Regions from separate parts of the Actinoplanes sichuanensis genome, predicted to be linked through region 1. Evidence: riboswitches for the same ligand, from Rfam matches in the RefSeq annotation. Region 1 holds a riboswitch; each other region holds the start of a gene.
The links. Region 1 has a riboswitch for cyclic di-AMP ahead of Q0Z83_RS35670 (C40 family peptidase). Riboswitches for the same ligand answer to the same signal wherever they lie in the genome.
Positions count from the first base shown of each region.

Region 2: another riboswitch for cyclic di-AMP. It lies ahead of Q0Z83_RS17925 (C40 family peptidase); the one in region 1 lies ahead of Q0Z83_RS35670 (C40 family peptidase).
Region 3: another riboswitch for cyclic di-AMP. It lies ahead of Q0Z83_RS41290 (LysM peptidoglycan-binding domain-containing protein); the one in region 1 lies ahead of Q0Z83_RS35670 (C40 family peptidase).

Region 1 is NZ_AP028461.1:7,785,265-7,794,711, forward strand. It holds gene Q0Z83_RS35650 (peptidoglycan D,D-transpeptidase FtsI family protein) at 1-1,674, opposite strand, end outside; gene Q0Z83_RS35655 (hypothetical protein) at 1,681-2,115, opposite strand; gene rsmH (16S rRNA (cytosine(1402)-N(4))-methyltransferase RsmH) at 2,355-3,446, opposite strand; gene mraZ (division/cell wall cluster transcriptional repressor MraZ) at 3,676-4,107, opposite strand; gene Q0Z83_RS35670 (C40 family peptidase) at 4,733-5,545, opposite strand; cyclic di-AMP (ydaO/yuaA leader) riboswitch at 5,552-5,743, opposite strand; gene Q0Z83_RS35675 (MurT ligase domain-containing protein) at 6,124-7,344, shown strand; gene Q0Z83_RS35680 (type 1 glutamine amidotransferase) at 7,334-8,047, shown strand; gene Q0Z83_RS35685 (TVP38/TMEM64 family protein) at 8,100-8,825, shown strand.
Region 2 is NZ_AP028461.1:3,908,172-3,917,618, forward strand. It holds gene Q0Z83_RS17915 (BTAD domain-containing putative transcriptional regulator) at 1-2,941, opposite strand, end outside; gene Q0Z83_RS17920 (FAD-dependent oxidoreductase) at 3,056-4,186, shown strand; cyclic di-AMP (ydaO/yuaA leader) riboswitch at 4,605-4,726, shown strand; gene Q0Z83_RS17925 (C40 family peptidase) at 4,739-5,305, shown strand; gene Q0Z83_RS17930 (SDR family NAD(P)-dependent oxidoreductase) at 5,371-6,300, shown strand; gene Q0Z83_RS17935 (acetyl-CoA C-acyltransferase) at 6,421-7,563, opposite strand; gene Q0Z83_RS17940 (3-oxoacid CoA-transferase subunit B) at 7,560-8,195, opposite strand; gene Q0Z83_RS17945 (CoA transferase subunit A) at 8,182-8,886, opposite strand; gene Q0Z83_RS17950 (IclR family transcriptional regulator) at 8,976-9,447, shown strand, end outside.
Region 3 is NZ_AP028461.1:8,978,570-8,988,016, reverse strand. It holds gene Q0Z83_RS41315 (aspartate/glutamate racemase family protein) at 1-411, opposite strand, end outside; gene Q0Z83_RS41310 (DNA glycosylase AlkZ-like family protein) at 408-1,508, opposite strand; gene Q0Z83_RS41305 (GNAT family N-acetyltransferase) at 1,519-2,124, opposite strand; gene Q0Z83_RS41300 (class I SAM-dependent methyltransferase) at 2,247-2,849, shown strand; gene Q0Z83_RS41295 (saccharopine dehydrogenase family protein) at 2,850-4,064, opposite strand; cyclic di-AMP (ydaO/yuaA leader) riboswitch at 4,273-4,419, shown strand; gene Q0Z83_RS41290 (LysM peptidoglycan-binding domain-containing protein) at 4,419-4,946, shown strand; tRNA gene Q0Z83_RS41285 (tRNA-Arg) at 4,950-5,022, opposite strand; gene katG (catalase/peroxidase HPI) at 5,100-7,295, opposite strand; gene Q0Z83_RS41275 (response regulator transcription factor) at 7,476-8,135, shown strand; gene alr (alanine racemase) at 8,185-9,357, opposite strand; gene Q0Z83_RS41265 (D-alanine--D-alanine ligase family protein) at 9,366-9,447, opposite strand, start outside.

The DNA of each region.
Region 1 (9,447 bases):
GCCGCTCCAGTCGGCCACCTCGAGCAGGTCGCCCTCGGCCTCGGCCGGCATGCCCTCACCGGTCGCCTTGCCCAGGCCGAACCTCTGCTGGTACTCGTAGACCTTCTCCGGGCCCAGCCGGTCGGCGAGCAGGATGGTTCCCACGTTCGAGGAGAAGGCGAGCAGCCCCGGCAGGGTCATCCGGGTGCCCTTGTCCTGCGGGTGGGTGTCCTTGAAGGTGGTGTCACCCTTCTTGATCGCGGGGCTGATCGTGATCAGCTCGTCCGGCTGGACCAGACCCTCCTGCAGGGCCGCGCCGAAGATGAACGCCTTGTGGCTCGACCCCGGGTCGGTGACGACGCTGCTCGGCATGTCGATCCGCTCGATCGGGTCCACCGCGTTCGGCTTCGCCGCGTTGTAGAACGGGTAGCTGGCCTGGGCCAGCACCTCACCGGTACGGGCGTCGAGCACCACCGCGCCGCCGACCCGGGCGTTCTTCTTCTTGCCCGCCGCGTCCAGGATCCGCTGCACCTGGAACTGGAGGTCCTGGTCGATGGTGAGCTGCAGCGAGTTACCCGGCCGCGCCTCGACGTCCTGCTGGAACCCGCCCGGGATCGGCTTGTTCAGCTTGCCCGTGCCGACCTCGAAGACCCGCTTGCCGTCGGTGCCGTGCAGCAGGTCGTCGTATCGCGCCTCCAGGCCCTCCAGGCCGCGCCCCTCCTCACCGGTGAACCCGATCAGGTTCGACGCGAGGTCACCGCCCGGCACATCGCGCCGCTCGTCGGTGTGCGTGTAGATACCGTCCAGGTTCAGGGCGTCGATCCGGTCGGCCACCGACAGATCGACACCACGGTCCAGGTAGCGGAACTTCGTCCACTGCCCGAGCACCTGCTTGCGCTGCAACTTCTCGAAAAGCTCGGACTGGGGTACGCCCAGCAGCGGCGCCAGTTTCGCGGCGGTACCGGCGACGTCGTCCTGCAGGCCCTTGTTCTCCGGGTCGGCGTAGACGTACCGGGCCTCGACGCTGTGCGCCAGGACGTTGCCGTTGCGGTCCAGGATGCTGCCGCGCGGGGCGGGCAGGGTGACGCTGCTCAGCCGGTTCTCGCGCAGCTCGAGCAGGCTGGCGGCCTCCTCCGGGGAGGTCGCGACCTGGAGCACCACCAGCCGTACGCCGATCGTGACGAAGAGGGAGATCGCCAGAACCGTGCCGAGCCGCAACCGCCGGGTGCTGTTGGCGAGCTTGGGCGGCTCCGCCGGGACCGGCCGCCGGGGCTTCGGCTCGGGGCGACGGCGGTCCCGTTCCCGGGGTCGCTCCGGTTCCCGCTTCCGGACCCGTTCCCGCGGCTTTGCCGGCTCCCGTGTCGTCCTGGCCTGCGGCTTCGGCTCCTCGCGCGGGGGCGGCGGCTCGGTGGTCCGGCCACGCGTCCGGGAGCGCTGGCCGCTCTCGCCGCCGTCGAGCACCTGCAGCGCCGGCCGGAACGGGTCGGCGTTGCGGCCGCTGTCGCGGGGCAGCCGGCCGCGCTCGGCCACGGTCCGGCCGCGCGGGGTGTAGGCCCGGGCCTCCCCGATGCTGGATCGGCCGCGCCGGTTGTCGCGCGGGTTCTCCTCCGGCTCCTCACCGGGTAGGTCACGCGACGAACCGCGCCGGGGTGAGGTACCCCGGCGCGGTGTCTCGTCGTCGTCTCGCGGCGACACGCCGGCCTACCGCTCGACCGCGGCGGACGGCGCGCCGGACTCACGCAGGCCGTCGTCGGTGGTCGGCGCGGTCGGGCCCTTGCCGGGCACCGGCGGCCGGATGATCTCGCCGTTGGGCAGCCAGATGACCGCCGGCTCGGCCGCCTGCACCAGACCCAGACGGCGGGCGGCGGCGTGCAGCTTGCCCGGACCGGACGCGTCGACGATCTGCCGCTCCAGGTCGTGCTGCCGCTGATCGAGCTCGGTCTTCTCGTTGCGCAGAGCGTCCAGTCGGAACGACTGCTCCACGGTCGCCGTGTTGACCAGCAGGATGCCGACCACACCGACCAGCACCACGGCGATGACCGCGGTGGCGAAGGCGGCGCGCGGCGCCCGGACCGGCAGTGGCGGCGCCACCCAGAGCCGCATCCGGCCCGGCAGCGGCGCCGGATCTCCGGTCACCTCGATCGACAGCGCGGTGGCGCCGTCGATCGGCGCGACGGGATCCTTCGGTGCGGCCTTCGGTGCGGCCGGGCCCTGAGCCCCCCGGCTCCGGATCCCTGACCGGCGCGTGTCGGCCGGTTCGGTCCGGCGCGCCCCCCGCGCCCCGGCCCTCGTGGTCTCGGCATCGCGGCTGCTCCGGCGCGTGGTGCGCGGCTGCGCCGATCGGCCCCCCGACCGCGGCGCTTCGGATCGCTCGCTCATGCTCGTCCCTCCCCCTCTACATTCGCCCCCGGGCGTATCCGCCCTCGTCCCCCACGCGTTGTAGACATTCGGGGCCGCTCGCGGCCGGCTCCGAACGCCTTCTCGAACTTGCTCGCCTGCTCCTGCTCGTCGATCCGTTCCACGGCGCGCAGCTTCACCGAGGCCGCCCTCGGGTTCGCCGCCACCTCCGCCTCACTGGGCGGCTCCGACCCTCGGGTCAGCAGTCGCAGGCTCGGACCGGTACCGGGAAGCTCGACCGGAAGGTCGACCGGCCCGGTGCTGCGCGCCCTCGCGGTGAGCTCGCGCTTGACGATCCTGTCCTCCAGTGATTGATAACTCATCACCACAAGGCGCCCATGGGGTGCCAACGCGTCCAAAGCCGCCGGAACCGCTCCTTCGAGCGCCTCCAGCTCCCTGTTCACCTCAATGCGTAGTGCCTGGAATGTCCTTTTTGCGGGATTTCCACCCGTTCGCCGCGCGGCGGCCGGGATGGCGTCCTTCACCAGCTCGGCCAGCCGCGCCGTGGAGGTGATCCGCCCCTTCGCCCGCTCCCGCACGATCGACGAGACGATCCGTGGCGCGAACTTCTCCTCGCCGTACTGCCGCAAAACGCGAACAAGATCACCCGGCTCGTACGTGTTGACGACCTCTTCCGCGGTCATCCCGCGGGACTGGTCCATCCGCATGTCCAGAGGCGCGTCCTGCGCGTACGCGAACCCGCGATCCGCCTCATCCAGCTGCAACGACGAGACCCCGAGGTCGAAGAGCCCACTGTGGATCGCCGGGATCTCCAACTCGTCGAGAACCCGCGGCAGCTCGTCGTAGACGGCGTGGACCAGGTGCGCGCGATCACCGAAACGGATCAGTCGGTGCCGGGCGTGGGCCAGAGCCTCGGTGTCCCGGTCGAGTCCGATCAGGACGACGTCCGGATACCGCTCCAGGACCGCCTCGGCGTGCCCGCCCAGACCCAGCGTGAAGTCGACGTGGACGGCACCCGGCAGCGTGAGGGCGGGATCCAGCAGCTCGAGGCAGCGCTCGAGCAGCACCGGCACGTGCGTGCCCCGCGGCTCCCCCATGTCGACCCCCATTGCCGTGCCCGCTCGCGTCTCACTCATTCAGTTGCCAGTTGCTGCCCGGCCCGGTCGCCCGTCCGTACCGCCAGATCCCCATCCGCTCTCATGTCCGAGGCCGGCGAACCGGCCCGGACACGCGCCTGGCGCCGGGGAAGAGGCGCCAGGAGCGGGAGCGGCTGGAGATCTCGCGTTACGGCGGCAGTGGCGTCCGGGCCGAGACCAGCGGCCCTTCCGAGTGCCACGCCTACAGTCCGCCGGGCAGCACCCCCTCCTCGATGTCGGCGAACTCTTCCTCGCTCGCCGAGAGGTAGTCATCCCAGGCCTGCTTGTCCCAGACCTCGACCCGGGTGCTCGCACCGATCACCACGAGATCCCGACCAAGACTGGCATACTCCCGCAAATGGGCCGGAATCGTCACCCGGCCCTGCTTGTCGGGAACCTCGTCGTGCGCGCTCGCGAAGAAGACCCGGCTATACGCCCGGGCCGCCTTGTTCGTGACCGGTGTCTCGCGCAGCTGACCGGCGATGCGCTGGAACTCCGGCATCGGGAACACGTAAAGACAGCGCTCCTGCCCCTTCGTGATCACGACACCTCCCGCCAGCTCATCACGGAACTTCGCCGGGAGGATCAGCCGGCCCTTCTCGTCCAGGCGCGGGGTGTGTGTGCCGAGGAACATCGGCCCCCACCCCTTTGCCGTGGCGGCCGCCCCATCGCGGAGGGAGCGGATCACCTGTCAACTCGGGCCGGCAGGTCCGGCGTCGCTCCTCCGCCCTGCCACTGCGCCCCACTCTACTCCACTTCCCTCCACCTGCAACCCAAAAGCCAACCCTCACGAGCCGTTCTCACGGACGTAATCCCAGTTCACAGGCGGTGGGCCGGAGTGGAGGGGGTGACCATGATCAACAGGGTCTTGTTTCCGACATCGAGGCCTTCGGGTCGAAAAGCGCCCGCCGAAATGCCCTCCCACGCCCGATTCCGTGGTCGTCGACACACCACGGGGAGGAAAGTGGGGAGCCCGCCGGGAGGAAAGTGGAGGGACCGGTGGGGTCCACATCGCCCGGACACAGCAGACGCCCGTGGGGCGTGACCCGGATCCGGGTCACGCCCCACGGGCGTCATTGCTATTCCTTACTTACTGGCGCCGCTGCGCGACAAACTTACTTACGCCGCTGCGCGACACCCCTCGTCGGCGCTGCCGCGCGACCTGTCGGGGTCACCCCGCGACACCGATCGGCCTCATCGTGCGGCTCCGGCGTCGCACCGGCCGGCGTCTCTGACGAGCCACCGCCTGCACGACCGCGTCAGGCGACCAGACGGCGCACGACGTAGTTGTTGTTCCAGATCTTGTGCAGGCCGACCCGGGCTCCGGTGTGGGGCGAGTCGTAGACGTAACCGTTACCGGCGTAGATGCCGGCGTGGTACCCGTACGACCCGTTCCGGAAGACGATCAGGTCACCGATCTGCTTCTTGCTCTTCGCGACGGCGGTGCCGTACTTCTGCTGCGAGTTCGCCTTGTGCGGCAGGCTCTTGCCGGCCGCCTTCTTGTAGACGTACTTGGTGAAGCCCGAGCAGTCGAAGCGCTTGGGACCGGAGGCGCCGTACTTGTACAGCGCACCCTTGTGGGTCTTGGCCTCGGCCAGCACCTTCGCACCGCTGGCCTTGACCGTCACCTTGAAACTGCCGGTGCCCCGCTGGTTGTAGCCGGTGCCGGTGAAGAGGGTCCGGACCCAGACGGTCTTGGTCGGCTTGGCGGTCAGCGACACCACGCCGTTCTTGACGGTGGCCGTGTCCCAGGTGCGCCAGGCGCCGTTGGAGTAACCCTGGAGACGAACCGTCCCCTTGGCGACCTGGTGGGTGGTGGGATCGATCACCTTGGCGGTGACCTTGAGGGTGGAACCCCACTTGAGGGTCCGGGCGCTGCTGGCCCAGATCGAAGGTGTGACCTTCGGTACCGCCGCCGAGGCGGCGACCTGGGTGACAGCGGGGGTCGTGGCGGCCGCCGCGGGGGACGCGGCGATCAGCTGCCCGGCACAGAGGCAGAGACCCAGGGACAGTGCGACGGTTCCGGTGCCGATGGACGCGCGGCGGCGCCGGCTCGAACTGTGTTCGTGCACGGTAGAGAGATCCCTCCGGCACGCCTGCGAGGTTAGCTGTCGGGTTCGGGCGGGAAGGTGTGCCCGGCCGCGGGTGGGCGGCTTCACCCCAAGGTCTCCCCGGTGCACCGGCCGAAGCCGTGTGGCGCGGGAGAAGACCGGTAATGGGTCCCCCGTCCCTGCCCCCGAATGCCTTGTCTGGTGTGGCTCAACTGCGGTGTCGCACCGTCCGGCCCGGGGCAGGGCTCGGCGTGAACCGATCCGGTGCGGCCGGCGAGCGGAGTGCGTCCGGCTGATCCTTGGTACCCGAGTCCGACCATGATCGTCAGCGTGGGGGTGATCACGGTGTGTGATTGGCACACTTGTCGGTGTCCACTTTGTTACCGACGCGAGACATATGCGCCCACATTGAGTAGTGCCACAGCTACTCACCGTTGATGGTTACGGGTGAAACAGAACACATAAATAGTCCCGTCACCAACGGGGTAAGCGTCCGAAAAGCCCGGACCGGGGAAAACACCGGCCACACCGTGATCTTGACGGTCTGGCAACGCGTCGTAACGTTCGAGTCCGGTACCCTCGCTGGCGTGACGGACGGAATGCCTCTCATCGCCAAGGTCGCGACCTCCGTGTCGAAGACCGCGGCGGCGCTCTCCAGGGCCGCGGGCCGCGGCGACGGTTCGGTGATCGGCGGCTGGATCGGCCTCAAGATCGACCCCGACCTCCTGACCCACCTCGCGGCCGGCCGCGCCGTCGCGCTGGTCTCCGGGACCAACGGCAAGACCACCACGACCCGCCTCACCGCGGCCGCCGTCGGTGTCCTGGGCCGGGTCGCCACCAACTCGTTCGGCGCCAACATGCCGACCGGTCACACCTCCGCGCTGGCCAAGGAGGGGCACACCCCGTTCGCGGTCCTCGAGGTCGACGAGCACTACCTGGCCCAGGTCATCGACCAGACCCGGCCCAAGGTGGTGGCGCTGCTCAACCTCTCCCGCGACCAGCTCGACCGGGCGAAGGAGGTGGCGATGATGGCCGAGTTGTGGAAGAAGGCACTCGCCGACCACCCCGAGATCCGCGTGGTCGCCAACTCCGACGACCCGATGGTGGTCTGGGCGGCCTCCGGCAGCCAGCAGATCACCTGGTTCAGCGCCGGCCAGCGCTGGCTCGACGACTCGTTCGTCTGCCCGCAGAGCGGCCACCCGATCGAGCGTCAGCAGGGCGACTGGTGGTGCACCGGCTGCCCGCTGCGCCGCCCGCGCCCGCAGTGGGTCGTCGAGGACGAGGGCGTGATCGACCCACGCGGTGACTGGCACCTGGTCAAGCTGCAGCTCCCCGGCCGGGTCAACATCGGCAACGCGGCCACCGCGCTGGCCGTGGCGGCCGAGTTCGGGGTCCGGCCGATCGAGGCCCTGCCCCGGCTGTCCCGGGTCGCGTCGATCGCCGGCCGCTACGCCCAGGTCGACCGGGACGGCCGCAACATCCGGCTGCTGCTCGCGAAGAACCCGGCGAGCTGGCTGGAGGCCTTCGACATGGCCGACCAGGCGCCGACCCTGCTCTCGATCAACGCGCGCGACCCCGACGGGCTCGACACGTCCTGGCTCTACGACGTCGACTTCTCGCCCCTGCGGGACCGTCCGGTGCTGATCACCGGTGACCGGGCGTATGACCTGGCCGTCCGCCTCCAGGTGAACCAGGTGCAGTTCAAGCACGTACAGACTTTCGACGAGGCGCTGCGGTCGGTGCCGCCCGGCCGCCTCGAAGTGATCGCCAACTACACGGCGTTCCAGGACATCCGAGCGGAGTTGGACCGTGTCAACTGAGGCCCTGCGGATCGTGTGGATCTACCCCGATCTGCTCTCGACCTATGGCGACCGCGGCAACATGCTGATCCTCGCCCGCCGGGCCGCCGACCGCGGCATCCCGGCCGAGACCTACGAGGTCCGCTCCGACCAGCGGATGCCCAACGGCGCCGACATCTACCTGATCGGCGGCGGTGAGGACGGCCCGCAGGCCCTCGCCGCCCAGCGCCTCCTCGCCGACGGCGGCCTCCACCAGGCCGTCTCCCAGGGCGCCGCGGTCCTCTCCATCTGCGCCGGTTACCAACTCCTCGGCCACTCGTTCTTTGCCAAGGGAGCCAAGTGCGCCGGGCTGGGACTGCTGGACATCTCCTCCGACCGGGGCGAGACCCGGGCGGTCGGTGAACTGCGCGGCGAGGTCGACCCACGGCTCGGGCTGCCCGCGCTGACCGGATTCGAGAACCACGGAGGGCGTACACATCTGGGCGCCCACGCCGCACCGCTGGCCCGGGTGACCGCCGGCATCGGCAACGACGGCCAGACCGAGGGCGCCTGGGCGGGAAAGATCCTCGGCACCTACTCGCACGGCCCGGCGCTCGCCCGCAACCCGGCGATAGCCGATCTGCTACTGCGATGGGCGACCGGCGCGGATAGGCTTGCGCCTCTTGACGACACCTGGGCCGACCGGCTCCGGTCCGAACGGCTCGCCGCGGCAAGCCCGGCATGACCCTTCCATAGACCTTGTCCATAACCGACGACAGTTGGGGCGGTAGGCCTGCATGACCGACAACCTGATCGCCCCGCGGGGCACCGAGACCGCGGACCCTCAGGCAGTTGAGCACGCCGGCCCCACCACCGGGTGGAGGCGTCGTTTAGCCCGATTCGCCCTGCTTGTCGTCGGGGTGGCCGCCCTCGCGGGCGTCTCGGCGCTGCTCCCGCTCCGGGAGATCGCCGAGACGCTGTCGGCGATGGGCCCGAGCGCTGCCGTCGCGGTCGCGGTCCTCGGCGGCATGCTGCTGTCGGTGCTGGTCCCGCGTACCCTCATCACGATGACCTGCGGCGCCCTCCTGGGCGCCGTGACCGGAGGCGCCGCCGCCCTGGCCGCCGCGGTGATCGCCGCCGTCGCCACCTACTACGCGGGCCGGTGGGCCGGCCGGGGCGCCATGCAGGCCCGGGCGGGCAGCCGCCTGGCCCGCCTGGACGGCTGGCTCAACCGCCGCGGCCTGGCCGCCGTCCTGCTGGTCCGTTTCCTCCCGCTGGCCCCGTTCGGCCTGGTCGGCTACGCCTACGGCACGACCAGCGTCTGCCGCAAGCGCTACCTACTCGGCACCACGATCGCCGCCATCCCGTCCACGGTCACCTACGCCATCATCGGCGCCGCCGTGGCCGCTCCCGGCGACATGAACCTACTGACCCTGGCGCCGGCCGCGTTCAGCTTCGTCCTCTCCACCGCGATCATCCTCCGCTGGCGGCACACCGCCCGCCGAGCAGCCACCCCCGCCTGACCGCAACTCCCCTTCGGCCGACATGCGCCCTCCGGGTCACTCGGCCTCCCCTCCGGCCCACATCCGCGCTCCGGGCCCCACCGGCCTACATCCGCGCTCGGGCAGATCCGCGCCTCCGGCTCTCATCCGCGCTCCGGGCCGTTCCGCCGTCTCGGCCTCCGGGCCCGCCGTCTCGGCCTCCGGGCCCGCCGTCTCGGCCTCCGGGCCCGCCGTCTCGGCCTTCCGGGCCCGCCCTCGCGCCCCCTCCGGGCCGCTCCGCCTTTCCCGGACGCGACGCCATCGGCCCTTGCGACCGAAAGCGGCATATCGCCGCGATTCACCCGGAAAATCCGCCCTTCTGGTACGAGCCACCCCCACCCAACCGCAACATCCCCCGTTCCGGGCGGTCCACGCGACGCACCCCCGACACAAGACCAGAACGCGACCGCCGGGCTGGTTGCCCACTCACCGGACCCACTCCTCCACGACCAGCCCGGTCATGATCCACACCCCGCGGACCGGCCGGCCGAGGACGTTGACACAACGCACCACGCAGATGGCCCGCACCACCCGCAGCGGGCCTTCCAGTTCACGTGAGCCAGAAGTGGATCACGCTCCCTTCAACAGCAGATCTGGCCCTCCG
Region 2 (9,447 bases), 3.9 Mb from region 1:
CGGCTGATTCGTGATGTCGGCCGTGTGCCTCGGCGAGTTCGGCGGCGCTTACCGTGACCGCCGCGAGGATCGGCCGGTCTCCGGTCGCCGACACCCGGGCCCCGCGTAGCGCCTTCTCGGCATCCGCCGTCTCGCTCAGCAGCAGGCAGAGCGAGACCCGGGTGACGCCGATCAGAGCCCGGCCGCGCTCGGTGGCCGGTGCGGCGTCGTCGACCAGTCTCCGCGCTCGGTCCAGGTTGCCGAGTCGCATCTGGACCAGCGCGTCGTGTGCGTCGACCAGCGCCGCGATCTCCGGGTCCGCGGCGCGCCGGGCCCGTTCGCGGGCGGCGACGATCGTCGCCGCGGCCTGCTCGGTGTCGCCTCGTCGCAGGTGCAGGTCGATCCAGAGCAGGTCGTGATGGAGTCGGTCGCCGAGGGCGGGCGGGCCGAACCCGGTGGTCGACGTCCGGGCCTCGTGCAGGTCGGCGACCGCCCCGTCGAGGTCGGTGTAGCGCCGTAGCCGGGCCCGGATCGGCAGGACCGCGGCCCGGGCCCATCGGTCACCGGACTGTTCGAACCCGATCAGGGCGGCCTCCACGTGGGCATGCATCCGGTCCAGGGCGCCGGTGTTCTCGGCGATCTCGGCCAGGAACATGTCGGCCAGGGCGGCGGTCCAGGTGTCGTCGGTGGCGGCCAGCCGCTCGAAGCTGTCGACGGCGGTCCGCTCGTCCTGCAGGAAGAGCAGGATCGGGCCGAGCACCCGATGGTGGCCCGGCAGGTTCGGGGTGGCGAGCAGGCGCCCGGCCAGCTCACGCATCTCCGCCCGGTCCCGTTCGGCTTCGCCGGCGCTGATGCCGGACTGCGCGGCGGCCCGGTTGAGCAGGTACAACGCGCGGGCACAGTCGCTTGCGGAGGTCGCCGCGATCGGGGCTCGGCCCAGCCAGTGGACGGCGTCGGGGTGACGGCCGGACATCTGCCAATACCAGCTGAGGGTCAGGGCCAGGTCGGTCGGGTCGCCGACCGTGCTCAGGCGTTGGAGGGCGGCGAGCGTGTTGTCGTACTCGGCCCGGATGCCCGTCATGGCCGTCAGCTGGCCCGGGCCGCGCAGGTGTGGCTCGTGGCCGGCGACGAAGGCGGTGAAGTGGGCGGCGGCCAGGTCGAGGACCGTGTCGAGGTCGCCGGTCGTCCGCAGGCGGTCGGCGCCGTACTCGCGGATGGTCTCCAGCATGCGGTACCGGCCGGTCTCCGGGATCAGCTGTAGCAGCGACCGGTCGACGAGGGCGGCGAGCAGGTCACGGATCTCGGTGGCGGGCACGGTGGTGCCGACGCAGACGGCGGCCGCCGATGCGGCGGTCACACCGCCGGGCAGGACGGCGATCCGTTCGGCGACGGTGCGTTCGTGGTCGTGGAGCAGGTCCCAGCTCCAGGCGATGACCGCACGTAACGTCCGATGTCGGTGTGGTGCGGTACGGCTGCCGGTGCTGAGCAGCTGGAACCGGTCGGAGAGCCCGTCGGCCAGGGCCGGCAGTGACAGGGTGCGCAGCCGGGCGGCGGCCAGTTCCAGGGCGAGCGGCAGACCGTCGAGAGCGGTCACCACCCGTACGACATCGGGCTCGGTGCTCTGGTCGAGCCGGAAGCCGGGACGGACGGCGATCGCCCGTTCCAGGAACAACCGGATCGCGTCGGGCAGCGTGAGCGGGGTCAGCGGCACGAGCGTCTCGCCGTCGATGGCGAGCGGTTCGCGGCTGGTGGCCAGCACCCGCAGTCCGCGGCAGCGGGTCAGCAGGACGGTGGTCAAGTGGGCGACGGCGTCGATCAGGTGCTCGCAGTTGTCGAGCAGCAGAACCGTGTCCCGGTCGGCGAGTTCGGCGGCGAGCCGGTCCCGATCGTCGTCCGGGCCGTGGTTGCGGGCGTCGAACATCCGGCCGGTCCGCAGTCCGAGCCCGGCGAGCACGGCGGCGGCGACCTTCGCCGGTTCGGTGACCGGTGCCAGGTCGACGAACCGGACGCGGTCGGCCGGTTCGAGGCGGCGGGCGGCCTCGAGGGCGAGCCGGGTCTTTCCGGCGCCGCCCGGGCCGATGACCGTCACCAGGCGTGCGGAGGTGAGCCGGGTTCCGACCCGGGTGAGATCGTCGGCCCGGCCGATGAAGCCGGTCGTCGGGGCGGGCAGCCCGGGCGGGCGGGTGCGGTGGACGGTGGCGCCGGAATCCGGGGTGCGGAGCAGGCGTACGTGGCGTTCCCGGAGCGCGGTTCCCGGGTCGACGCCGAGACGGTCGGCCAGGGCGGTCCGGAGCCGGTCGTAGACGGCCAGCGCCTCGGGTTGCCGGCCCTGCACGGCCAGCGCGTCCATCAGCAGCGCGGCCGCGCCCTCATGGCCCGGATGCTCGGTGAGCAGCCGGGTCAGGTGGGTCTCGGCCGTATCGGGTCGGCCCAGTGTCAGTTCCGCCTCGGCCAGATCGGTGACCGCGTCGACCGACAGCGCCGCCAGCCGGGTCGCGACCGCGGGCGCGACCGCGGCGATGATCGCGGGCTCGGCGCCCGGCCGGTCGCCCCACCGGGTGACGGCCTCGTCCAGCGCGGCCCGGGCCGCCTGAGGGTCGCCGGCCCGCAGCCGCTCGCGGCCGGCGGCGGTGAGCGCCTCGAAACGCAGGACGTCGACGTCGGCGGGATCCACGGCCAGCCGGTAGCCGCCGGGCGCCGGGCCGATCAGGTCACCGACCGGGCCGGTGGGGGTGAGGGCGCGACGCAGCCGGGACACCAGATTGTGCAGCGCGGCGGTCGGAACGGCCGGCGGGTCCTGCGGCCAGATCGCGTCGACCAACACAGCGGGGTCGACCGGGTGCCCGCCGGCGAGCGCCAGCCGCACGAGCAGAGCTCGCAGGCGGGCGCCGGCGATCGGAAGGACGGAGTCACCCCGCGACACCCGGAATGCGCCGAGCAACGTGACGCCGAGCCGTTCCACTCCCGAATCCTCGCGCGTTTCAGCGTCAGAACCCAAACCGTGACAGCGGCGTGGGAGCGCGGTGGGAGCGGGCCCGTTCAGTCTTCGCTGACCGAATCGACACAGGAGGGCTCCATGACCACCCCAGTCACCATCATCGGCGCCGGGCTCGGCGGCCTCACCCTGGCCCGGGTCCTGCACGTGCACGGTGTCCCGGCCACGATCTACGAGGCCGACGCCTCCCCCACCGCACGAGCTCAGGGCGGCATGCTCGACATCCACGACTACAACGGGCGACTCGCGGTCGAGGCGGCCGGTCTGATGGACGGGTTCCGGGCCATCGTCCTGGACGGACGGCAGGCGATGCGGTTCCTGGCCCCGGACGGCACGTTGTTGTTCGAGAAGACCGACGACGGTACGGGCGGACGCCCCGAGGTGCAGCGCGGGGACCTGCGGCGGCTGCTGATCGACTCGCTTCCGGCCGGGACGGTCCGGTGGGGGCGCCGGGTCGACGCGGTGGGCACGCTGGGGGACGGCCGGCACGAGGTGCGTTTCGCCGACGGGTCCACGGTCGTGACCGGCCTGCTGGTCGGCGCGGACGGTGCCTGGTCGAAGGTCCGGCCGCTGCTGACCGGGGCGCTGCCCGAGTACGCCGGTGAGGCGTTCGTCGAGACCTACCTGTACGACGCGAGCGTGCGGCACCCGGAGCAGGCGGCCTTGGTGGGCGCCGGGACGATGTTCGCGCCGGCCGACGGAGCGGCCATCACGGCACATCGGGAGAGCGGTGACACGCTGCACGCGTATGTCGCTCTCACTCGCCCGCTGGACTGGTTCGACACCGTCGATTTCACCGACCGGGCCGCGGCCACCGCGCGGATCGCCCGGGAGTTCGACGGCTGGGCGCCGCAGCTGACCGCGCTGATCACCGCCTGCGACAGCCCGCCGGTGCTACGCCCGCACCACACCCTGCCGCTCGGGCTCCGCTGGGACCGGGTGCCCGGCGTGACCCTGGTCGGTGACGCCGCGCACCTGGTGCCGCCGAACGGCGAGGGCGCCAATCTGGCCATGCTCGACGGCGCCGAACTTGGCCGGGCCGTCGCCGCGCATCCGGGTGATGCGGAGACCGCCCTCAGCGAGTACGAGGCGGCGATGTTCCCGCGTACGGCCGAGGTCCCGCAGGGTGAGGACCTGATGGCGAGCCTGTTCGGCGACAACCCGCCCGACGCCGTGCGCGCGTTCGTCGCCGAGCAGGGCGAGGTTCGGTAGGGCACCTTCGACGGGTCGGGCCGGACGGTCGGCTGGTGACACCGGGTCGCGGGTCGGTTCAGTGACGCGGATCGGCTGATCCGGGCCCGGGCCGCCCGGCGTAATGGTTCGGGTTCCGGCGGTGTTCAGTTTCACAGGGTGACCACAGCACCGCGTGATCGCGGATGGGTGCGGCCGGTCGGGAAAGCGGTCAGTGAAGCTCCGAACCGGACACCCCGGCCAGAAACCATTACTCACCGTGACCGGATCGGCGAGTGGGGGTGCTCCCGGGCTCGGCTATCAAGGAGGGGCGGCGGGCACCTGCTCGCCGGACGTGCCGACCCGGACCACGCCGAGCCCTGCCCCGGTCCGGCGGCACGTACCCACATGACGAGTCATGAGGCGATCGGGGGCAGGGACGGGGGAACCACATCGGTCCCCGTCCGGTACGCCATAGCGGCGGGCCGGGCCGGACCTCGGGGTGAAGCCGCACATCGCGGCCGGGCGATCCTTCGCGCCCGAACCCGACAGCTAACCTCGCAGGCGTGCCGGAGGGATTCCTTCACCGTGCGCATGAGCACCTTCGGCCGGCACACCCGTTCTCTGGGAGCCGGCAGCATCGCCCTGTCCGTTGGTCTCGGTCTCCTGACCGGCGGGCTCGGCACCCCGCAGGCGGTCTCCGCCGCCCCGCCGCAGCCGGTCTCCGCGGCCCCGCAGCCGGTCTCCGCCGCCCCGCAGCCGTCGATCGGCACCGTCACCGCCACCGACGTCGCCATCGAGAAGGAGGCGGCCGGTGACCTGGTGGTCACCGAGGCGGCCCGGCACCGGGGCGCGCCCTACCGGTACGGGGCGGTCGGGCCCGACCGGTTCGACTGCTCCGGTTTCACCATGTACGTCTACCGCAAGACCGCGGGCCGCAAGCTCCCGCACAAGGCGCACCTGCAACAGCGGTACGGCACGGCGGTCGGCAAGGCCGACGCCCACCCCGGCGACCTGATCATCATCCGCCGCGGCTCGTACGGCACCCACGCCGGCATCTACGCCGGCGACGGGACGATGTGGTCCGCGCCACGCACCGGCAAGACCGTGACCAGGCAGAAGATCTGGAGTTCGAACTACGTCGTGCGGCGCCTGGTCTGACCGAAGGTCGAGCCCCGGCCGGCGCAGTTCGTTTCGACCGTTCACAGCGGGGCAGTCGGGAGTCCATGAGATTCCGGAACGCGGTCGTCGTGGTCACCGGGGCGTCCAGTGGGATCGGCCGGGCGACCGCGTCGGCGTTCGCGGGTGAGGGCGCCGTGCTGGTGCTCGCGTCGCGGAGCCGGTCGGCGTTGGAGGACGTGGCCCGTGAGTGCCGTGCGCTGGGTGTCGAGGTGCTGGTCGTGCCGACCGACATCGCGGACCCGGCGGCGGTCGGCGGGCTCGCCGGGGCCGCGGTGCGCCGGTTCGGGCGGATCGACATCTGGGTCGAGGCGGTGGCGGTCGGGATCGCCGGGCCGCTGGGCTCGGAGTCGGTCGAGGAGATCCGCCGGCTGGTGGACACCAACGTCTTCGGGACCGTGCTGTCGGCCCGGGCGGCGCTGACGGTCTTCCAGCGGCAGGGGCACGGGCGGCTCGTACTCGTCGGGTCGTTGTTGTCGATCTTCCCGAATCCGCTGGTCCCGTTGTATTCGATGAGCAAGTTCGCGATCCGCGGGCTGGCGCTGAACCTGCAGCAGCAGGTCGCCGGGCAGCCGCGGATCCGGGTCGGGCTGGTGCTGCCGGGGCCGGTCGACACGCCGTTCTTCCAACGGGCCGCGAACCACACCGGACACCGGCTGCGGGCCATCCCGCCCGCGTACGCGCCGGAGCGTCTCGCCGCACGGATCCTGGCCGTGGCGCGGCGCCCGCGCCGGCAGGTGACGACCGGGGTGGTGTCACATCTGGCGCTGGTCGCGCACCGGCTCGCGCCCCGGGCCACCGAGGCGGTGGTGGCCCGGTGGAGCGCGACGTTCGTGACCGGGCCGCAGCCCGCCGCGGCGGGGCCGGGTGCCCTGTTCGAGCCGCCACCGGCCGGCTCGACGCACGGCGGCTACCGCCGGGGCCGGATCCGGCGACGACTCGGCGAACGTCTCGGCCTCGGATCACCCCCGACGTGACGACGACGAAGAACGGCTTCAGATCACGCCCGGGAGGACAGCGGTGAACAACGGCCACTGACCGGGCCCGGGAAGACAGCGCTGAAGAACGGCCTCGAATCTCGGCGGTGAAGGTCGGCCTCAGACCGCCTCGAGGATCAGCGCGGAGCCCTGGCCGCCGCCGCCACAGATGGCGGCCGCGCCCAGGCCGGTGAACCCGCGGGCCAGGGTGCCGACGATACGGGCGCCGGACGCGCCGATCGGATGACCGAGAGCGATCGCCCCACCGTGGACGTTGACGATCGCCGGGTCGGTGCCGAGCGCGTCGACGGCGGCGACGGCCACCGCGGCGAACGCCTCGTTGATCTCGATGCGGCCCAAGTCGGACGGTGCCGCGCCGAGCCGGGCGAGGGCGGCGTGGACGGCGTACGCGGGTTGCCGGTGCAGGCGAACGTCCGGGCCCGCGACCATCGCCGTCGCCGCGATCCGGGCCATCGGGGTCACCCCGTGCACGGCCGCGGCGGCCGTGCTCATCAGCACGAGGGCGGCGGCGCCGTCGGTGATCGGTGAGGAGTTCCCGGCCGTGATGCTGCCGCCCGCCGCGAACGCCGGCCGCAGTCCGGCCAGGGTCGCCACGGTGGTGTCGGGCCGTACCCCGTCGTCGGTGTCGACGATCCGGTCGCGGACGGTGATCGGTGCGATCTCGCCGGCCAGGAAGTCCCGTGACGCCGCCGCGAGCCGGTGCGATCGGGCCGCCCAGGCGTCCTGACCGGCGCGGTCGAGGCCCAGTTCGGTGTTGCCGTCCTCGGTGGACGCGCCCATCGAGCGGTGTTCGAAGGCGTCGGTGAGGCCGTCGTGTTCGAGGGTGTCGAGCGCCTCGATCGCGCCGTAGCGGGTGCCGGTCCGGCCGTGCCAGGCGTGCGGGGCGAGCGACATCGACTCCATGCCGGCGGCCACCACGATGTCGGCGCGTCCGGATTCGATCAGCGCGGCACCGGAGGCGACCGCTTCCAGTCCGGACAGGCAGACCGCGTTGATCGTGGTCGCGGGTGCGCCGAGCGGGATCCCGGCGGCGACGGCTGCCTGCCGGGCCGGGTTCTGCCCGGCCAGCCCCTGCAGGACCTGACCGGCGACGACCCGCTGCACGGCGTCGGCCGGGACACCGGCGTGGGCGAGCGCGGCCCGGATGGCGTGGGCGCCCAACTCCACGGCGGAGATCCGCGCCAAGGCGCCGGAGAATCTGGTGAAGGGGGTACGGGCGAAACCCGCGATCACCGCGCTCATGCGAGATCCACCGTGAAGCCGGTACCGGTGACGGCCAGGACGGCGTCGACGGTCTGGCCGTCGGCGAGCCGGCGCAGGACCAGCCCGTCGGCGGTGACGTCGAAGACGGCCCGGTCGGTGATGATGCGGTCGACGACTCCGGCGCCGGTCAGCGGCAGGGTGCACCGGTCGACGATCTTCGGGGTGCCGTCCTTGGCGACGTGTTCGGTGACGACCAGGACCCGTGGGGTGCCGGCGACCAGGTCCATGGCGCCGCCCATGCCCTTGACCAGCTTGCCGGGGATGGTCCAGTTGGCGAGGTCGCCGTTGGCCGCCACCTGCAGCGCGCCGAGGATGGCGGTCTGCACGTGGCCGCCGCGGATCATCCCGAACGAGGTGGCCGAGTCGAACACCGAAGCGCCCGGCAGCAGGGTGACGGTCTGTTTCCCGGCGTTGATCAGGTCGGGGTCCTCGTCGCCGTCGTACGGGAACGGACCCATCCCGAGGATGCCGTTCTCACTCTGCAGCGTCACCCGTACCCCGGCCGGAAGGTTGTTGGCGACCAGGGTGGGGATGCCGATGCCGAGGTTCACGTATTGGCCGTCGGTCAGTTCGGCGGCGGCGATGGCCGCCATCTCGTCACGCGTCCACACGGGACCGCACCGTCCTCTGTTCGATGTCCTTCTCGTGGATCTCGGAACGGACCAGGTGATGCACGTAGATCCCCGGCGTGTGGATGTCGTCCGGATGCAGGAAACCGTCCTCGACGAACGAGGACTCCGCGATGGTGATCCGGCCGGCGGTCGCCACCAGCGGGTTGAAGTTGCGGGCGGTGAGCCGGTATCGCAGGTTGCCCGCGAGGTCCGCGCGATGGGCGCGGACCAGGGACAGGTCGGCTTGGATGGCGCGCTCGAGGACCGTACGAACGCCGTCGAAGTGCTCTTCGGGTTTGCCGTCGGCGACCGGGGTGCCGGCGCCGGTCGGGGTGTAGAAGGCGGGAATGCCGGCGCCGCCGGCGCGTAACCGCTCGGCGAGCGTGCCCTGCGGGACGAACTCGACGTCGAGTTCACCGTCCAGGTACTGCTGGGCGAACAGTCTGTTCTCGCCGACGTAGGAGGCCAGGACCTTGCTGACCTGCCGGTTCTCCAGGAGCAGGCCGAGGCCTTTGCCGTCGACGCCCATGTTGTTGCTGACGATGGTGAGGTTCTTGACCTCGGAGTCGCGTAACGCGGTGATCAGTGAGGTGGGGATGCCGGACAGGCCGAAGCCCCCGACGGCCACGGTCATGCCGTCCCGGGCGACGGCGGCGACGGCTTGCGCCGCGCTGTCGACGAGTTTGCTCATGGCCGGGCACGGTAGAGGCCTGTGCCCGGCACGTCGGAGAACCGGTCACTCAGCGGCCGCGATGGGCACCAGTTGCTCATAATGTGAGCATGCAGGGTTCACAGCTGGTCGGACGGGTGGCCGCGGTGCTGCGCCGGGTCGGGTCGGGCGCGGCCGACGGCGTGACCACGGCGGACGTGGCGGCGGCGACCGGGCTGCCGCGGTCGACGGCACAGCGGGTGCTGGCGGCGCTGGCCGAGGAGGGGTTCGTCGACCGGGACGCGCGCCGCGGCCGCTGGTACCTGGGTCCGGAACTGTTCCTGCTCGGGTCGGTGGCGGCGGAACGCTACGACGTGACGTCGACCGCCCGGGACATCCTGCGGTCGCTGGCGGCCCGGACCGGGGAGAGCGCCTTCTTCTCGGCGCGGCGCGGTGACGAGACGGTGTGCCTGGCCGCAGTGGAGGGCAGTTTCCCGCTGCGGTCGCACGTGCTGCACGAGGGCATCCGGTTCCCGCTCGGTGTGGCGTCGGCCGGGCTGGCCGTCCTGGCCTACCTGCCGGTCACCGACGCCGCCGACTACG
Region 3 (9,447 bases), 1.2 Mb from region 1:
GGTGACGACGACCGGCCGCCCGGCCGACGCGGCGGCCGCCCGGATCAGCGCGACCGTCGGCTCCAGAGTGGACTCGACGGTGGCGACCACGACGATCCGGCCACCGGTCGAGACCGCTGCCTCGGCCATCGGCCGGTCCAGGCGCATCACCGGCACGCCCACCTCGGGAGTCGCCTCCGCGTCGGCGCCGATCGTCGAGCAGGTGCAGACGATGAGGTCCGCGCCGGCGGCGGCCAACTCACCGAGTCGTTCGGCCAGGCCCGGTGCCGAACCGGTCCGGCGGGCGTCGGCGAGTAACGCCTCGTCCACCAGGTGCAGGTCGTCGAGGCCCGGCGGCGCCAGCTCGGCGAAGAGCCCTCGGAACGTGGCGACATGCACCTCGGCCGTGTGCAGGAAACCGATCGTGGTCACTCGTGGATCACCCGTGCCTCCGCCGCACCCCGTGCGCCCGCCACCCGAACCGCCTCCTCCTCGACCAGCGCGATCTGCGCCCTCGACAGTTTCTCGAACGCGGTCACCGTGAGATCGACCCGTTTGCGGCCGGCCATCCGGGCCCGCCACACCCCGGCGATCTCGCCGTCGACCAGCAGCGCCCCCGGATTGCCGAGGATGCGCCACACCTCCCTCTGCCGCTCCCGGCCGGGAACCAGCAGGTCACGGTCGCGAGCCTGAAGCAGCGGGTCCATCGGCGGCAGCCAGCGCACCCCACGCGGTGCCGGCGCCGACTCGAGAAGATCGGCCGCCGACGAGGGCAGCCAGGCCCGTCGCCCCGCCACCCGGACCTCGGTGAGCCGGTCGGACGGCCACACCGCCTTGATCACCGCGGTGGTGGAGCCCAGATATCTCGCCACCTCACCCGGACCGGCCGGGCCGAGGAAACGCAGATAGGTCTCGATCAGCCGGTCGATGCCCCGGTTGGCGGACGGGATCGGTGGTGCGTCGACAAGAGGGCCGAGCATCGCATCCCTGCCTCGGGACAGCACCTCGACACCGCCGGCCAGCCCGGCGTGCTGCCACACGCCGCCGGAGACGTGGCGGGCCGCGCAGGATCTGCAGTCGTAGGTGAGCTCGGTCGGGACCAGCCGGCTGACCGCCGTGCTGACCTCACCGCGGGGCATCGGGCCGCCGGTGAGCACCTCCCGGAAGGCGGTGGCGGTGGCGGTGAACGCCGACACTCCGAGCCGGGCGGCGTCGGGGATCTGGCCGCTCTTGATCCGGGCCGCGGCGTCGACGTCATCGACCGGCCACAGCTGCTCGACCAGCTCGGGCAGATCGGCGCGGCGATGCAGATGCGGGGCGCCACGGGCGGCCCACACGGTGATCAGCCGGTCGTCGTCGGGCTCGGCACCGCTGCGGGCGGCCAGGGCGATCCGGGTGGAGTCAGGTGTGTACTCCTGGACGCCGAGATCCAGCACGGGCAGGTCGGCGGGCCGGTCACCGGTGCGGTCGGCCAGGCTTTGAGCAGCGATCCGGTACGCCATGACGCGCTCACGATCCACGTCGATCATCAGCACCTCCTCAGCGCCGACCGTACCGCCGGGCTGCGACATTTTTCCGGCGATCCTCCTGTGGCCCGGAGCGGTTCTCCACGTACTCCCAGGTGTCCAGCGTGGCCGGCCCGTACGGCCCGTCCTGCTGAATGGGCGGCTCGGCCGCCGGCCGGTATCCGCAGCGGCGCGCCACCGAGGTGCTGGCGGTGTTGCCCCGGTCGATGCGCAGCAGCAGCCGGCGCAGCCCGAGGGTGTCGACCGCATAGCCGGTGAGCAGGGACAGCGCCGCCGTGGCGAGCCCGCGGCGCCGAAAGGGCAGGCCGACCAGGTAGCCGAGCTCGGCCTCGTGGGCCTCGGACCGAACGTTGAAGAGCAGCACCTCACCGAGCGGCGGGCCACCGTCGGTGGTGATCGCGAGCTGGATCCGGCTGCCGCCGATGCGGCCCTGCTGGGCGCGGCGCAGGTAGGCGAGCCCGGCCTCGATGTCGAACGGCGAGGGCATCAGCGTCCAGCGGGCGATGCCCGGTTCGTCGAGGAGCGCGACCAGGTCGTCGAGATCTTCCCATCGCCATTCCCGCAGGATGACGGCGGTCCCCGTCAACCTCAGCGGGTATGGCAACGGGCTGACGGTCACCTGTCCAATCGTGCCGGTAAGACCACCTTTGGTGCTAGTGGCGATCGATATGAAGCCGTGCACGATTCCTTACCGCGTGCCGGTCGGATCACGGACACCATTTCGCGGTGCAAAATCGCACCATGTCCACACCGATGCGCACTGATGAGCACTGGGCGAATTACAACTCGCGTCAGGCCGCCCGCCCGATCCGCGAGTCGTGCCAACGGGTGCTGGCGCTCGCCGGGCCGGGCGCCGGGCGTACCGCCGTCGATCTCGGCTGCGGCGCAGGCCGCGAGACCAGGGCGTTTCTCGACGCGGGCTGGCGGGTGCTGGCTCTGGACGGCGAGCCGGGGACCGAGGCCCGCCTGCTGCGCACCATCGGCGGCCGCCATGCGGCCTTGACGATCAAAACAAGCAGATTCCAGGATTTGTACGATCTACCGCCCGCCGATCTCGTCCATGCCGGTTACTCGCTTCCGTTCCAGACCCGCGCTGAATTCGATCGGGTGTGGACACTGATCCGGTCGGTGTTGCGTCCCGGCGGGCGGGTCGCCGTGGACCTGTTCGGTGACCGGGACAGCTGGGCCGGCGACCCGAACCTGACCTTCCTCACCGAACCGGAGGTACGCGCCCTGTTCGACGGTCTGACCATCGAGCGGTGGGAGGTGGAGGACGAGCCGGGCCGGGCGTTCAGCGGCCCGAAGCACTGGCACGTCTTCCACGTGGTGGCTCAGCGCCGCTGATCAGAGCCGCTGAGCCGTGATCTCGAACCCGGCGTCGCGCAGCCGCTTGACCAGGGCGTCACCGATCGCCGTCGCCGGGGTGAGCACACCACCCTCGACCTCCGGCAGCGCCTCGTCGTCGAAGGCGAGCGCGAGAGCCGATTCGCCGAGCATGACCGCCGTTGCGGCGTACCCCGGATCGCCTTTGGCCTTGACCCGCGCGCGATAGCGCGCACCGGACGTGGTGGTGGTGAACAGATCCATGGTGAAGTGACCGTTGCGCTGGGTGTCCTCGCTCGGCCCGGCACCGGGCGCGGGCAGGAAGCGGTCCAGGACGAAGCGCAGTGGCGGCACCGCGAAGCCGATGACCAGCGCGTTCATCCCCGTTTTGACGACCGTGGCGGCGACCTTGCTCTTCACCCGCAGGACCTCGCGGTACCGGAACGTGCGGCCGTAGGCCCAGCCGCGCAACGCGTTGCTACGCCGCACCACCCGGGTGTTGTAGGACGCCATCACGAACGGCGCGAGATGCCCGCGCACGCTGGTGTCCACGTCGGACCCCGGCAGGGTGAGCATGTCGGGCTGGCGGCCGAGGTCGGGCTCGGCCTGCCGGTCCGGGCTCAGCGAGTACGGGCTGGCGCCGACCTTGCGCAGCCGGGTGTCCTTCTTCATCACGTCGACCTGATGGCGCATCGAGTCGATGGTGCCGCCACTGACACCGCCGCGCATGCTGGTCACCACGAGTGTCGTGTCGGTGAGCTCACCGGCGCCGTCCCGGCTGATCTGTTCATGCAGGACGTGCACCCCGATATCGGACGGAATCGAGTCGAAGCCGCAGGAGTGCACGATCCGTGCGCCGGTACGCCGTGCGGTCTCATGGTTCTCGTCGATGCTGTCCCGGGCGAAGAGCACCTCACCGGTGAGGTCCACGTAGTGCGTGCCGGTTTCGGCGCATGCGCGGGCGAGCGGCTTGCCGTACTTCGCATACGGCCCCACCGTGGTGATCACCACTTTGGCGCGGCCGGCCATCGTGGTCAGGGCTTCCGCGTCGTTCGCGTCGGCGACGACGATGGGCTGGTCCAGGCCGAGACCCTCCAGTTTCGCCCTGGAACGGCCGCCGAGGGCCAGGCGTGCGCCCGCTGGAGCGTGTTCGGCGAGGTATCGCGCCACCAGCACACCGACGAAACCCGAGGCGCCGTAGACGATCACGTCGAACTCACGCTCTGACTCACTCATGGGTGAGGATTGTGCACCCTCGGTGGAGGGTTCCGCACCTGTTGCGCCACGCCGAATTCAGCACGTTAGCCGCACAAAGGAAGATCAAAGCGGCTAATTTGTGACTTACAACTCCATTGCCGCGTCTCGCATAACCAACCAGCAGCGCGGCATCTCGACAGCCCGCAACAGAGTGGGCACCGTGGTCGGAACGCCGAGTCCAGCCGCCGACCACGGTTCGACGAAACCCAAGGCATGGAGCGGGGGACCCAAGAGTTCCTCGGCGCTACGGCGCCTCGGGGTGAAGCCGCGAACGCGGCCGGGCACCTCTGCCCGAACCCGACAGCTGACCTCGTAGGCGTGGAGGACAAGCTCATGGCTCAGATCGGAAGACAACTCCATCGCGCGGTCGGGATGCTGGCCGTCGGACTCGCCGGAAGCGTGGCCCTCGCGGGGCCGGCGCACGCCGACATCAACTGGGAGGCGATCGCGCACTGCGAATCCGGGGGCAACTGGAGCATCAACACCGGAAACGGCTACTACGGGGGACTCCAGTTCAGCCGGAGCACGTGGCGCGCCTACGGCGGCGGAAAGTACGCAGACACCGCGAACCGGGCGTCCAAGTCCGAGCAGATCCGGATCGCCGAACGGGTGGTGCGCGGGCAGGGCATCGGTGCCTGGCCGACCTGCGGCCGGCGGCACGCCTACACGGCGGCGTCCCGCGGCAGCGTACGAAAGGTGCACCGGTCGACCGGACGCTACGTGGTCCGGCCGGGTGACACGCTGGCGCGGATCGCGGCGCGGCACGATGTGCGGGGCGGCTGGCGAGCGCTCTACCGGGCGAACTCGGATGTGCTGAGCAGCCCACACCGGCTGCGGGTGGGGCAGCGGTTGAAGATCTGAGAGTGGGCCCGGCGCGATTTGAACGCGCGACCTACCGCTTAGGAGGCGGTTGCTCTATCCACTGAGCTACGAGCCCGACGTTGCTGAGGGTACCAGCAGGCGAAGCCCGGGTCGGTGCGGCCGACCCGGGCCCGATGGAAACCGCCTGACCGGTCAGGCCAGGTCGAAACGGTCCAGGTTCGCGACCTTGACCCACGCCTTGACGAAGTCGGTGACCAGCTTCTCCTTGGCGTCGTCGCTGCCGTAGACCTCGGCCTGGGCACGCAGCACCGAGTTCGATCCGAAGATCAGGTCGGCCCGGGTGGCGGTCCACTTGACCGCACCGGTCCGGCGGTCGCGGCCCTCGAAGGTCTCGCCGTCGGAGTCGGTGGCCGTCCAGGTGGTGCCGAAGTCGAGCAGGTTGACGAAGAAGTCGTTGGTCAGCACGCCCGGGGTCTCGGTGAAGACGCCGTGCGGCGAACCGGCGGTGTTGGCGCCCAGCACCCGCAGGCCGCCGACCAGGACGGTCAGCTCCGGCGCGGTCAGGGTGAGCAGCTGCGCGCGGTCGACCAGCAGCGCCTCGGTGGGGCGGTCGTGGCCCTTGGCGAGGTAGTTGCGGAAGCCGTCGTGGGTGGGCTCCAGCACCGCGAACGACTCGGCGTCGGTCTGCTCCTCGGTGGCGTCGGTACGACCCGGGGTGAACGGCACCTCGACGTCGAACCCGGCGTCCTTCGCGGCCTTCTCCACGGCGGCCGAACCGGCCAGCACGATCAGGTCGGCGAGGGAGATCTTCGCGCCACCGGCCGCGTCGAACTCGGCCTTCACACCCTCCAGCACACCGAGCACCCTGGCGAGCTGAGCCGGGTCGTTGGCCTCCCACTGGTTCTGCGGGGCGAACCGGATGCGGGCGCCGTTCGCGCCACCGCGCTTGTCGGTGCCGCGGAACGTCGAAGCCGAGGCCCACGCGGTGGCGACCAGCTCGGCGACCGACAGGCCGGAGGCCAGCACGGTGGCCTTCAGCGCGGCGACGTCCGCCGGGCCGACCAGCTCGTGGTCGACCGCGGGCAGCGGGTCCTGCCAGATCAGCGGCTCGGACGGGACCTCCGGACCGAGGTAACGGGTGATCGGACCCATGTCACGGTGGGTCAGCTTGAACCACGCCTTGGCGAAGGCCTTGCCGAACTCCTCCGGGTCGTCGTGGAACCGCTTCGAGATCGGCCCGTAGATCGGGTCGAAACGCAGCGCCAGGTCCGAGGTCAGCATCCGCGGCTCCTGCCGCTTCGACGCGTCGAAGGCGTGCGGCACCAGGTCCGAGCCGGCGCCGTTCTTCGGACGCCACTGGTGCGCGCCGGCCGGCGACGTGGTGAGTTCCCAGTCGTACGCGAACAGGATGTGGAAGAACTCGTTGTCCCAGCGGGTCGGGTGGTAGGTCCAGGTGACCTCCAGACCGCTGGTGATCGCGTCGGCGCCGACACCGGTGCCGAAGCTGCTCTTCCAGCCCTGACCCTGCGCCTCGATCGGGGCGGCCTCGGGCTCGGGACCGACGTTCTCGGCCGGGCCGGCACCGTGGGTCTTACCGAAGGTGTGACCGCCGGCGATCAGTGCCACGGTCTCCTCGTCGTTCATGCCCATCCGGCCGAACGTGTCCCGGATGTCCCGGGCCGAGGCCAGCGGGTCCGGGTTGCCGTTCGGGCCCTCCGGGTTGACGTAGATGAGGCCCATCTGTACGGCGCCGAGCGGCTTGGCCAGCTCACGGTCGCCGCTGTAGCGCCGGTCGTCCAGCCAGGTGTCCTCGGTACCCCAGTTGACCTCCTCGGGCTCCCAGACGTCGGGGCGGCCGCCGCCGAAGCCGAAGGTCTCGAAGCCCATGCTCTCCAGGGCCACGTTGCCGGCCAGGATCATCAGGTCGGCCCAGGAGATGTTCTTGCCGTACTTCTTCTTCACCGGCCAGAGCAGCAGCCGGGCCTTGTCCAGGTTGCCGTTGTCCGGCCAGCTGTTCAGCGGCGCGAAGCGCTGCTGGCCGGAGCCGCCACCGCCGCGGCCGTCGAAGGTCCGGTAGGTGCCGGCGCTGTGCCACGCCATCCGGATCATCAGCGGGCCGTAGTGACCGAAGTCGGCCGGCCACCAGTCCTGCGAGTCGGTCATCAGCGCGTTGATGTCCGCCTTGACCGCGGCCAGGTCGAGGCTGTTGAAGGCCGCGGCGTAGTCGAAGTCACCGCCGTTCGGGTTGCCCGCCGGAGAGTTGGCGTGGAGAACGCCGAGGTCGAGCTGGTTCGGCCACCAGTCCCGGTTGGCCCGGCCGCCGTGCGAGCCGGAACCACCGTGCGCGACGGGGCACTTTCCTTGAGCTGCGGCGAGTTCGTCTGCCACGAAATCCTCCGGGTAGCGAGCGATCGAGAGTCGGCTCGCAGTCTGCCCTGCTTTTCTGGAATGAGTCAAGAAAAGGGGGAGGGGTGTTCGACACCCGACGGCCGGAGATTCCGGCGATTTTTCCGGTGAAGTTATCGTGGCTGCCGGATCGGCGACGATAGGCGGGGGAGGTAACAGAGCGTGCGCGTACTGGTGGCTGACGACGAACGGATACTCGCGGACACGGTGGCGGACGGCTTACGCCAGTTCGCCATGGCCGTCGACGTGGTCTACGACGGTGACAGCGCGTTGGAGAAGATGAGCGTGCACCGATACGACGTCGCGATCCTGGATCGCGACATGCCGGGCATCACCGGCGACGAGGTGTGCACCCGCGTCGTGGACTCCGGGCTGGGCACCCGGCTGCTACTCCTCACCGCCGCGGCCGGGATCCGGGACCGGGTGGAGGGCCTCGGGCTCGGTGCCGACGACTACATGACCAAGCCGTTCGCCTTCGCCGAACTGGTGGCTCGGGTACAGGCGCTGGCCCGGCGCTCGACCGCCCGGCTGAAACCGGTGCTGGAGCAGGACGGCGTGGTCCTCGACACGATCCGGCACTTCGCCTCCCGGGACGGACTGACGCTCAACCTGACCCCCAAGGAGTTCGCCGTCCTGCGGGTGCTGCTACGTGCCGGCGGCCAGGTGGTCAGCGCCGAGGAACTGCTGGAACAGGCCTGGGACGAGAATGCCGACCCGTTCACCAACTCGGTCCGCGTGACGATCATGACGTTGCGCAAGAAGCTCGGCGAGCCGCCCGTCATCCACACCGTGCCGCGCGTGGGTTACCGGCTGGGGCGCTGAGGATCGACCACAGTGGTGGCGCCGGGTCGGGCCGGGCCATCACCCGAGCTCACGACGGGGTCATCTCGGCGCACTCGACCGGGCGCGACGGATTGCGGGTCGAGGTCTCGTTCGACTCGACCGAGTAGTGGACCCGGGGCACCCGCGTCCCGATGCCGGTCAGGATCTCGTGCGCGTTCGTACCCGCCCAGTCGGCCCACTCGTCGACCGTCGGCTCGCCGCCCTCACCGGTGCCGAAGATCACCACCCGGTCGCCGGGCACCACCGGGTGCTCACCGACGTCGACCACCACCTGGTCCATCGCCACCCGGCCCACGATCGGGCAGCGGACCCCGCCGATCGCGACCGAGGCCCGATTGCCGGTGATGCGGGGCACCCCGTCGGCATAGCCGGCCGGCACCAGGGCCAGTGTCGTCTCCCGGTCGGTCACGAACTCGGGGCCGTAGGACACCCCGGTGCCCGGGCCGACCCGCTTGGTCAGGATGACCGTGGACTCCAGCGTCATGGCGGGACGCAGCCCGAACACGCGACCGGGGATCGGCTCGGCGCCGTAGAGGGCGATTCCCGGCCGTACCAGATCGAAGTGGGCCTCCGGCAGTTGAAGAACGGCGGCCGAGTTGGCCAGATGCGTCAGCGGCGCCTCGATGCCCGCCTCCCGGGCCGCGGCCCGGGCCTGGCCGAACGCCTCCAGTTGCCGCCGCAGGCCCGGGTCGGCCGGATCCTCGGCATGGGCCAGATGCGACCAGACGGCACGGATCTCGATCAGCCCGGCATCGCGCAGTTTCGCCGCGGTGGCCAGCACATCCGGCCACTCCGCCTCGGTCGCGCCGCCGCGGGACAGGCCGGTGTCCGCCTTCAGATGCACGACCGCGACCCGGCCGGTGCGCTCCGCCGCCCGTGCCAGGGTCTCCAGCCCGGTGGTCGACGACACCGACACGTCGACGTCGGCGAGCACCGCCTCGTCCAGAGTCTCGAACGGGGCATACAGCCACATCAGGATCGGCGCCGTGATGCCCGCCGACCGCAACTCCATCGCCTCCCGCAGCGAGGTGACGCCGAGCCAGGAGGCGCCGCTCGCCAGGGCCGCCCGGGCCACCGGAACGGCGCCGTGGCCGAACCCGTCGGCCTTGACCACGGCCATCACACCCGACCCGGTCGCGGCACCGGCCAGCAGCCTGGTGTTGTGCGCGATCGCGTCGAGGTCGATCAGTGCCCTGGTCATGGCCGCGGTCACGATCGGCGCGGTCCCGCTGCGAGCGCGGTGGTGAACAGGCGGTCGAGCAACTCCGGGTACTCGACGCCGGCCGCCCGC